One region of the Rhizobium sp. LjRoot254 genome, then DNA from elsewhere that is predicted to be linked to it. Evidence: predicted binding sites of a transcription regulator. Region 1 holds the regulator's gene; each other region holds the start of a gene.

The links. Region 1 encodes LexA, which represses DNA repair genes until DNA is damaged. Its sites were predicted from a motif close to TGTTCNNNNTGTGTTCNG; they were not measured.
Positions count from the first base shown of each region.
Region 2: ACSQ26_RS16580 (glycosyl transferase) is a predicted target of LexA. The motif match lies at 1,692-1,709, and genes of this name have one in related genera.
Region 3: ACSQ26_RS05520 (ribonuclease T2 family protein) is a predicted target of LexA. The motif match lies at 1,613-1,630, and genes of this name have one in related genera.

Region 1 covers NZ_CAXUSM020000001.1:2,221,684-2,224,960, reverse strand. The annotation lists gene gmd (GDP-mannose 4,6-dehydratase) at 1-1,010, opposite strand, end outside; gene lexA (transcriptional repressor LexA) at 1,296-2,006, opposite strand; gene ACSQ26_RS10915 (BrnA antitoxin family protein) at 2,182-2,418, opposite strand; gene ACSQ26_RS10910 (LysR family transcriptional regulator) at 2,527-3,277, opposite strand, start outside.
Region 2 covers NZ_CAXUSM020000001.1:3,351,151-3,354,427, forward strand. The annotation lists gene glyS (glycine--tRNA ligase subunit beta) at 1-658, shown strand, start outside; gene ACSQ26_RS16575 (transcriptional regulator) at 809-1,126, shown strand; gene ACSQ26_RS16580 (glycosyl transferase) at 1,130-1,645, opposite strand; gene ACSQ26_RS16585 (PA0069 family radical SAM protein) at 1,769-2,926, shown strand; gene ACSQ26_RS16590 (ribonuclease HII) at 3,121-3,277, shown strand, end outside.
Region 3 covers NZ_CAXUSM020000001.1:1,112,824-1,116,100, reverse strand. The annotation lists gene ettA (energy-dependent translational throttle protein EttA) at 1-681, opposite strand, end outside; gene ACSQ26_RS05520 (ribonuclease T2 family protein) at 792-1,478, opposite strand; gene ACSQ26_RS05515 (alpha/beta fold hydrolase) at 1,782-2,714, shown strand; gene ACSQ26_RS05510 (DMT family transporter) at 2,732-3,277, shown strand, end outside.

The sequences.
Region 1 (3,277 bases):
CAAAGATCGCGGACGGAGGTATCGTGCTTCCAGCCGAGCTTCTGATGCGCCTTGGACGGATCGCCGATCAGGAGTTCGACCTCGGTGGGACGGAAATAGCGCGGGTCGATCTCGACCACTGTATTGCCTGACAGCATGTCGTAGCCCTTTTCGTCGACGCCGGTGCCGCGCCATTCGAGATTGATGCCGACATCCTCGAAGGCCCAGGTAATGAACTGGCGCACTTCCGTCGTCTCACCGGTGGCGAGCACGTAGTCGTCGGGCTCATCCTGCTGCAGCATCATCCACATGCCGCGGACATATTCGCGGGCATGGCCCCAGTCGCGCTTGGCATCGATGTTGCCGACATAAAGCTTGTCCTGCTTGCCGAGCCGGATGGCAGCGGCAGCACGCGTAATCTTGCGCGTGACGAAGGTCTCGCCGCGCAGCGGGCTCTCGTGATTGAACAGGATGCCGTTGGAGGCGTGCAGGCCATAGGCTTCGCGGTAATTGACCACGATCCAGTAGGAATAGAGTTTCGCCGCCGCATAAGGCGAGCGCGGATAGAAGGGTGTCGTCTCGCGCTGCGGCACTTCCTGCACCAGGCCGTAAAGCTCAGACGTGGAGGCCTGGTAGAAGCGGGTCTTCTTCTCCATCTTCAGGATGCGGATGGCCTCAAGCAGGCGCAACGTGCCGATGCCGTCGGCATTGGCGGTATATTCAGGCGTCTCGAAGGACACGCGCACATGGCTCTGGGCGGCGAGATTGTAGATCTCGTCCGGCTGGGCCTCCTGCACGATGCGGATCAGGTTGGTCGAATCCGTCATGTCGCCGTAATGCAGGATGAACCGCTGATCCTTCTCGTGCGGATCCTGGTAGATGTTCTCGATGCGGCTGGTGTTGAACGACGACGAGCGGCGCTTGATGCCGTGGACGATGTAACCCTTGCTCAGAAGCAGCTCGGCGAGATAGGCGCCATCCTGGCCCGTAATGCCGGTAACAAGGGCTACTTTTCTCTTGTCGTTGCTCAAATGGATTCTCCTGTCGAATGCAATCTCTGGGCCATTGCCTGCCTCCGCGCTAGAGGCGGAATGGGGCGGCAAAATGTCGGAAGGCCGGAACACAGCACAGCAATTGCCCGATCACCCCGGAGGGGACGGACAAAAGCAGAAATTTCCGGAAATTCTGACCCTTCGCTTCTTCTTATCGAAGGACGCGCAAGACTGCAATCATCCCGCCTTCAACTGGTAAATATGGCTCTGCCCAGCGGAAAACGCAGGGGTCGGGGAAGAAGTTCCCGGTCCCGGCCAAGATGCTCAATGATAACGGCGGATGAGGCCCACCAACTTACCCTGGACCTTCACGCGGTCAGGTCCGAAAATCCGCGTCTCGTAAGCGGGATTTGCCGCCTCGAGCGCGATCGAGGCACCCTTCCGGCGGAAGCGCTTGAGGGTTGCTTCCTCGTCGTCGACCAGTGCCACCACGATATCGCCGGGACTTGCGGTCGAACCGGTGCGGATCACGACGGTGTCGCCGTCGAGGATGCCGGCCTCGATCATCGAGTCGCCCTTGACCTCCAGCGCATAGTGATCGCCGCTGCCGATCATGCCGGAAGGCACTGCGATCTCATGCGTGTTGTTCTGGATTGCCGAGATCGGTACACCGGCCGCGATACGGCCCATGACGGGAATGGCCACGGAATCGAGCACATCGTCGTTGGCGGGCCGAGGCTGTGCTTGCGGCTTGCCGAGCGAACCCTCGATGACACTGGGCGAGAAACCCCTGGCGGCCGGCTTGACGCTCGGCGAATAGGCCTCCGGCAGCTTGATCACCTCGAGCGCACGGGCCCGGTTCGGCAGGCGGCGGATGAAGCCGCGCTCCTCGAGAGCCGTGATCAGCCGGTGGATGCCCGACTTGGAGGCGAGGTCGAGCGCATCCTTCATCTCGTCGAAGGAAGGTGGAATGCCCGATTCCTTCATCCGCTCGTGAATGAAGAGAAGCAATTCCTGCTGTTTTCTGGTTAGCATGTTCAAACCCCGGCAGAATCGTGAAACAAATCTGGAACAAACACTATATGTTCCATTTATGTTCTGCAAGAGTTTAATTTTTGCTTATATCAGCATGTGATCATGCGATTTTTCGGCGCTGGGACCCAAAAAAGGCAATCTGGTATGAACTGTGGCGCATCGCGCGCGGAAATCTTCAGGATTTTTTCTGCATTGCCGCCCGCAATGTATCGTTGATGCGCTCCTGCCAGCCAGGACCTGCTTCCTGGAAATACGCCAGAACGTCGCTGTCGATCTTGAGCGAAACCAGTTCCCTCGTGTTGGGCAGCGCCGGCCGCTCGACGGCAGGCGCTGCGGCCACCTTTTTCGCCGGCTTGAACAATGCTTCAGCGGCATCCATGGCGCTGACGGGTCTGCGGGGTGGGTTCGCCATGGTGGCACCTTCTGTCTATTGATTGCTGGATGCCGACGATCATTTCCGATTAATTGTCTCACGTCCACCGCATACTGATCATGTGATCTTCGGCGGATGCTTCCAAACTCATACCTTCGCCGGATCGGCCAGCACCGGATCGGCACGCAAACGCTCCGAGGCGAAGTCCACGAACGCGCGGAGACGGCCCGATGCGGACCTGCCTTCGGCATGCACGATATGGATGGGCACGGGTTCCTGTTCGAACTCGGCAAGCACGGTCCTGAGGCGGCCAGCCCTGACATGAGCAGCGACCTGATAGGACTGGAAGCGCGACAGACCCCAGCCGGCGATCACCGCATCGATGACGGCGTCATTGGTGTTGCAGGTGAGGCGGGTCGAGATCGGAACGCGAATCTTCGTTGCTCTGCCGAATTGCCATTCGGCGCCGCCGAAAATGCCGTCGCGGCCGATCAGCCGGTGGGATGTCAGGTCCTGCGGAATTTTGGGTTCGCCGTGCCGGTCGAAATAGTCGGGCGATCCGCACACGACCTGCCGGATGAAGCCGACGCGTCGTGCGGTCAGGCCGGAGGAGGGCAGGTGGGCGATGCGGATGGCAACGTCGATTCCCTCATCTACGAGATTGGTGACACGGTCGAGCAGAAGGAACCGCACCTGCACGGCCGGATTGAGATCGAGGAAATCCAGCAGGATTGGCAGGACGTAGAGCCTGCCGAAAAGCACCGGCGCGGTGACGGTAATCGCGCCCGCCGGATTGCCGAAACTGCCCGCGGCATTGGCCTCGGCCTCGGCGATTTCAGCGAGGATGCGCCGGCAATCGGCAACATAGCCTTCGCCGGCTGCAGTCAGCTTCACCGAG
Region 2 (3,277 bases), 1.1 Mb from region 1:
TGTGATTAGCGTTATCTTAGAAAACAAGCTGGATCTGGATGTGAACTGGTTTGCGTATCGACACGCAAATAGCTTTGCCAACTGCGATCCAGTGATGGTCGCTTCTGACTTGTCGACTTTTTTTGGAGAGCGCCTAAAAGTACAGCTCAAAGAAACCGGCATTCGCCCAGATATTGTTGATGCCGTGCTCAACATGGGTACGCAAAGAGAAGTTCCGATGCCTGGTATGGAAGCCACCAAGCGCATCCTATCCATTACCCGCCGCGCCGAAGCGCTGGCGAAATTCATCGACACCGAGGACGGCAAGAACCTGCTGGCGGGCACCAAGCGCGCCACGCAATTGCTCGCCGCCGAGGAGAAGAAGGGCACCAGGATCGCCGACCGGATCGATCTGCAGCTGCTGACGCTGCCGGCCGAGAAGAGCCTGCATGCGGCAATCGTCAATGCCTCGCAGGATGCGGCCAGCGCCGTGGCCCGCGAGGATTTCGGCGCGGCGATGGAGGCGCTTTCCAGACTGCGTGGCCCGGTCGATACGTTCTTCAACGACGTGCTGGTGAACGACGAGAACGCCGATATCCGGGCCAATCGCCTGGCGCTGCTCTCCGCCATCCGTGCCGCGACGGCCACGGTTGCCGACTTCTCGAAGATTTCGGGATAGGCGGCGGCCACCAAGGGGCGTGGTGCGGAGGCCCGCTCCGCAATAGCTTCTTGGGCCGATCAACTTTATTTGACTTCTGCGCCGTGAATGCGACGAAATCGACCCCATATTGTGTGGCGACGGATTTCAACTTGCAGCGGGCGGTATTCAATGGCTTTGACCAGGACGATCAGAAAAACCGTCAAGGCGCGCATCCAGGCCGATGACGGCTTCCGCTACGCGCTGTTCTCGCATGCCGTGGAAGTGATGCTGGCGGACGACATGGCCACCGCCAAGAGCGTGCTCAAGGACTATATCGACGCCACGATCGGCTTCGACGACCTCGCCACCGAATCCGGCCTGACGGTGCGCCATCTCAAGCGCATGTTCCAGCCATCGGGCAATCCGCGCGCGGCTGAGATGTTCAGGGTCATTGGCATATTGCAACGCCACCAGGGGATACAGCTGGAGGTCAGCACGGCGGCGTGAGGGCTACCGCCCTTCGCTGATTACCCATGCCGGTATCAACTCCGACCTCAACTTCCGCACTGATGACGCCTTGGCCAGCGCCGTCAGCCCCATGCCAGGCTTGGCCAGTGCGGCGGCCTGGCGCTTCGGCATCAGGAAGCCGAGTTCGAGCACGCCCTTGCGCCGCCAACGCTTGAGGAACGGCCGGGGAAAGCTGCGGGAGGGGGAGAAGCGGGCGGGCACCTTGGCGAGCGAGGCATATTCCAGCACCTCCTCGATCCAGCCGGCCTGTGGCCGGGCGCCCGGTTCGAGCAGCATCAGCCATTCGCCGCGCACTGAACCCAGCACATCATGCAGATCCCATTTGTCGATGAAGCGGCAGCCGGCGGCATCGGCTACGCGCGCGGAGCCATCGCGCGAACCGTGGTCCAGCACGATCACATCACTCACCAGGCCATCGACCGCGCCGGAGACGAGAACGGCCAGCGTATAGGCAAGTTCGGGCTCGTTATCCCGGCATTCGATTAAAACAGTCAGCATTGCTTACCCATAATTGAAGCCTCGGAAAATTGCGAGTCGGTAATTTTGTTCTTGCAATGTTCTCATTTTCGCGATAGGAAAATAATCATCGAGAGGCGGAGATTCGCCTCCCCGGAGAAGCCAATGATCAACATGTCGCTCGCGCGGCAGGCTGCATTCGCGCCTGCCAATACGGCAGATATTGCCGATAGCCTGCTGAAGGAATCCGGTCTCAGGATCGAGATCGACCGCCGTCGCGGCCGTGGCGCCGGGCTCAATCCGTCGGGCCGGTTCGAGCCGCAGGAACGCGAGGTGCTCGACGACGGCTGGCAGACGTTCGAGACGCTTGCGCCGTTCAAGACCGAAGTGCAGGTTGAGAAGCCGCGTGCCATCATCACCCGCAACGACAGCCCGGACATCCCTTTCGACCGCTCGATCAATCCCTATCGCGGCTGTGAACACGGCTGCATCTACTGCTTCGCACGACCGACGCATGCCTATATGGGCCTGTCGCCGGGGCTCGATTTCGAATCCAAGCTGTTTGCCAAGCCGGATGCGGCGAAACTGCTGGAACGAGAGCTTTCCAAGCCCGGCTACAAGCCGAGGACCATCGCGATCGGCACCAATACCGATCCCTACCAGCCGATCGAGAAGGAATGGCGGATCATGCGCCAGATCCTCGAAGTGCTGGCGGCAGCCAATCATCCGGTGGCGATCGTGACGAAGTCGGCGCTGATCACGCGGGATATCGATATCCTCGCCAAGATGGCGGAAAAGGGTCTGGCTAGGGCAGCGCTTTCGGTCACCACCATGGACCGGAAGCTGGCGCGGCTGATGGAGCCGCGGGCATCGACGCCGACCAAGCGGCTCGAGGCGATCAAGGCGATGAGCGAGGCGGGCATTCCGACCGCCGTGATGGCATCGCCGATGATCCCCGCGCTCAACGACCACGAGCTCGAGCGCATCCTCGATGCGGGCGCCGCCGCAGGCGCGAAGGAGGCGAGCTATGTGCTGCTTCGGCTGCCGCTGGAAGTGAGTCCGCTGTTTCGCGATTGGCTGCTGCGCCACTATCCGGACCGTTATCGTCACGTGATGAGCCTGATCCGCTCGATGCGCGGCGGCAAGGATTACGATGCCGAGTTCGGCAAGCGGATGAAGGGGACGGGTCCCTATGCCTGGCAGATCAGCCGCCGCTTCGAGCTCGCCGCCAAGAAATACGGCCTGACGCGGCGCACGATCGGGCTCAACAGCGATCTCTTCGTACCGCCTGATGGACATGGCGTGCAGCTCTCGCTGCTCTGAGTTTCTTATTGACGCTTTCCAGCCGGGACCTGGCATCCCCGCCCGCTCGGGTTCCGGCTGGGAATACATGATGGGAGCGCGCCGCCAGCGCTCCTGTCATGCTGAGCATGTTGAAACGACATGCTCGTGGTCCCGATGCGCCGCCCTCGTATCGGGACTTGCAGGGAATCGGATGAATATGCGAACTATCCCGCATGGCTCGTTTGACCTCATCCGATTCCCTTCCTTTACTGGAAGAGGAAATTGTCCCCACCTTCCGGTTCGAGAAGGGGCTGATGCGCGACGGCTTCCTGCCGGTCGCAGGCGTCGATGAGGCAGGCCGTGGGCCGTTGGCCGGGCCTGTGGTGGCGA
Region 3 (3,277 bases), 1.1 Mb from region 1:
GTCGAGTTCAAGGATCCAGCCGGTAACATTGTCAAGGAAGTAGCGATCGTGGGTGATCATCACGACCGAACCCTGATAGTCGCGCAGATGCTTTTCCAGCCAGACGATGGTCTCGGCGTCGAGATGGTTGGTCGGTTCGTCGAGCAGCAACAGGTCGGGCTTGGACAGCAGCAGCTTGCAGAGTGCGACGCGGCGCTTTTCACCACCCGATAGGCTGGTCACCTCGCTATCGGCAGGCGGGCATCCGAGTGCCGCCATGGCCATCTCGACCTGTGAATCCAGATCCCAGAGATTCTGGCTGTCGATGACATCTTGGAGTTTGGCGCCCTCGTCGGCGGTCTCGTCGGAATAGTTCATCATCAATTCGTTGTAGCGCTCGAGGATGGCGGTCTTGTCGGCCACGCCTTCCATGACGTTTTCGCGAACAGTCTTGGTTCCATCGAGCTGCGGCTCCTGCGGCAGATAGCCGAGCGTCGCGCCTTCCGACAGCCAGGCCTCACCCTGCCACTCCTTGTCGAGACCGGCCATGATCTTGAGCACGGTCGACTTACCGGCGCCGTTCGGGCCGAGGATACCGATCTTGGCATCCGGGTAGAAGGAGAGGTTGACATTCTCCAGAATTTTCTTGGCGCCGTAAGCTTTGGTGAGCTCCGACATGTGATAGATATATTGGCGAGCCATATGCTTGGATTCCTCGAAAGACGGATCTGATGGAGATTTTGTCCGTCTTTATGCGATTAATCCCCGGGGAGCAATCACGTTGAAGGCCCGCGAACGGGCCTTCGCGTAATTTACTGCAGTCCCGCTTCGTCTACCACGCCCTCGGCACAGCCGAACTTGGTCTTGCCGGCAGCAGTGATCAAAGATGCGAGATCATCCGTTCCGTCGCCCAGTTCGCCGAGACCGATGGTCAACCCCGTGATGATCCGGCGATCGCCATCCTTGCGGCACCGCATCTTCACCTTGTCGCCGGCACCCGCGCCGAACGCAGCCTCGAAGGCCGCCTTCACCTTGACTTCATCAAGCGCAGCCCCAAGGTTGTCCTCGAACAACGACTGAACTTCCGACCTATTGAGCGCCGCGAGCAGCTTGAGTGCCTTGCCGTAATATTCGTCCGCCACGTAGCCCGAGCAGGTGCCATGTTTGATCCACTGGTGGCGGTCGAAACCAGAGGCAACGCCTGGCATCGCCTTCGCGAGTTCAAGCTGGACGCCTTCATCAAGGGAAAGCTCCGGCATGTCGAGCCAGTTCTTCTTCTTGTCCTGTTCCTTGACCGCACCATCGACACCACAATAGGTCTTGCGCGATTTCCAAAGGCCGTTGAGCGAAAAAAGCCGCGCGTCCACGCGGTCGGCGGTCTGGCCGGTACACTCAGGGGTTTTGGGGCTCGTTTCGCAGAAGCCCGGCTGCCATGAGACACCGAGGATCAGCTTGGTTTTCGCCCTCTCGGGGTCGCTCGATTTCCGCTCTTTGCTCACTGGCGACACCATTTCCGCCGATTTCGCCGCAAAAGGCAAGGAAAGTATACATAAAATCGTCAAAAACATGCCAAATCTAGTCAAGAATGCGCCATTCCCTGCCCTTGTAAACATCGCAATCTCCTAATGCGAACGTGAACATAACGCGTACATTCTAAATACATATAGGGGATAAATTCAAGCCGGATTCTGCTTGCAACCGAATCTTTCTGCAACCGAAGTGCAACCTATTGACGAAGCTTGCTTTTTTCGATGCCTGCATTCAGATAGCGAGCCAGTATATTCGAAAGGCGTATTCGACGCATGACTTATCAACATGCATTCACGCTGGATAGCCCGACCGGGGCGAAGATCGGTGCGCGCCACGAGCCGGCGCACGGCGCCGCCAGGGCGATCTTCCTGCTCAGCCACGGCCTCGCAGAGCATTCCCTCCGCTATATCGAGTTGGCCGAATTCCTAGCCGCGCGCGGCTACCATGTCTACGGCTTCGACCATCGCGGCCACGGCCTGACCAACGCGCCGGACGCCGAACTGGGGCGGTTTGCCAAACGCGACGGTGAGGCAAAAGTACTCGCCGATCTGAAGACCGTGAGAGAACATGCCGAGGCCCGGCATTCCGATTTGCCGGTCATTCTCTTCGGCCATTCGATGGGTGGCGTGATTGCAGCGCGGGCCGCCGAGGTTGAGCCGCAGGCGTATCGGGGCCTCTGTGTCTGGAATTCCCAGCTCAATCCGGGGCTTGCCGGGCAAGCGGGCCTGCTGCTCGTCAAAGCCGAGCAGTTCTTCAAGGGGTCGGATGTGCCGAGCTTCTTCGGCCAGCGGCTGGTGCTCGATCCATGGGCGAAGGCGATCGCTGGCGCACAGACTGAGTTCGATTGGCTGAGCCATGACGAACGGGAAGTGGACAAATATATCGCCGATCCACTCTGCGGCTTTGCCTGTTCGGTCTCACTTTGGATCGATCTTCTCGATATGTCGATCAGCGCCGGCCGGGATCGGAATCTCGCGCGGCTGCCGAAAACGCTCGCGATAAATCTGGTCGGAGGCGGCGAGGATCCGGCCACTGAAAACGGTCGTGCGATGGAATGGCTGTCGGCGCGGTTGAAGCGCTCTGGCATCACAAATGTTCATTTGACCATCTATCCCGGCATGCGGCACGAGACGCTGAACGAACATGGCCGCGACGATGCGATGAAGGCGCTCGCGGACTGGGCGGATGGTGTGGTGGCGGCATAGAGTGTGATGGAATGACCATGGATACGGCGCCCCGCGCCTGGCACGACTGGCTGACGGGATCGGGCATCGCGCTGATGGTCGCCTCCGTTCTCATCGCGCCGATGATCGACATCTTTTCCAAGCTGGCGACCGCGACGGCACCGGTGGCGGAGATCACCGCGGGCCGTTTCGTCGTCCAGGCGGCACTGATGCTGCCCTTTGCACTCGCGCGTGGCCGGTTGTTCAGCCGGTCACTGAAGCATGCGATGTTTCATGTCCTGCGCGGCGTGATCCTCACCATCGGCATGATCGCTTTCGTGCTGGCGCTCAAGAGCATGCCGGTGGCAGATGCGATCGCGATCTTCTTTGTCGAGCCAGCCATCCTCACCCTGATGAGCGGCATTTTCTTGGCGGAGCACATCGGCTGGCAGAAGGTCGCCGCCTGCGCGGCAGGCTTTGCCGGATCGCTGCTGGTCATCCAGCCGAGCTTTGCCGAATTCGGCCTCATCTCGCTGCTCCCCGTCATCACCGCCATCACGGTTGCCACGTTCATCCTCCTCACGCGCATGCTGTCGCAAGTGGAA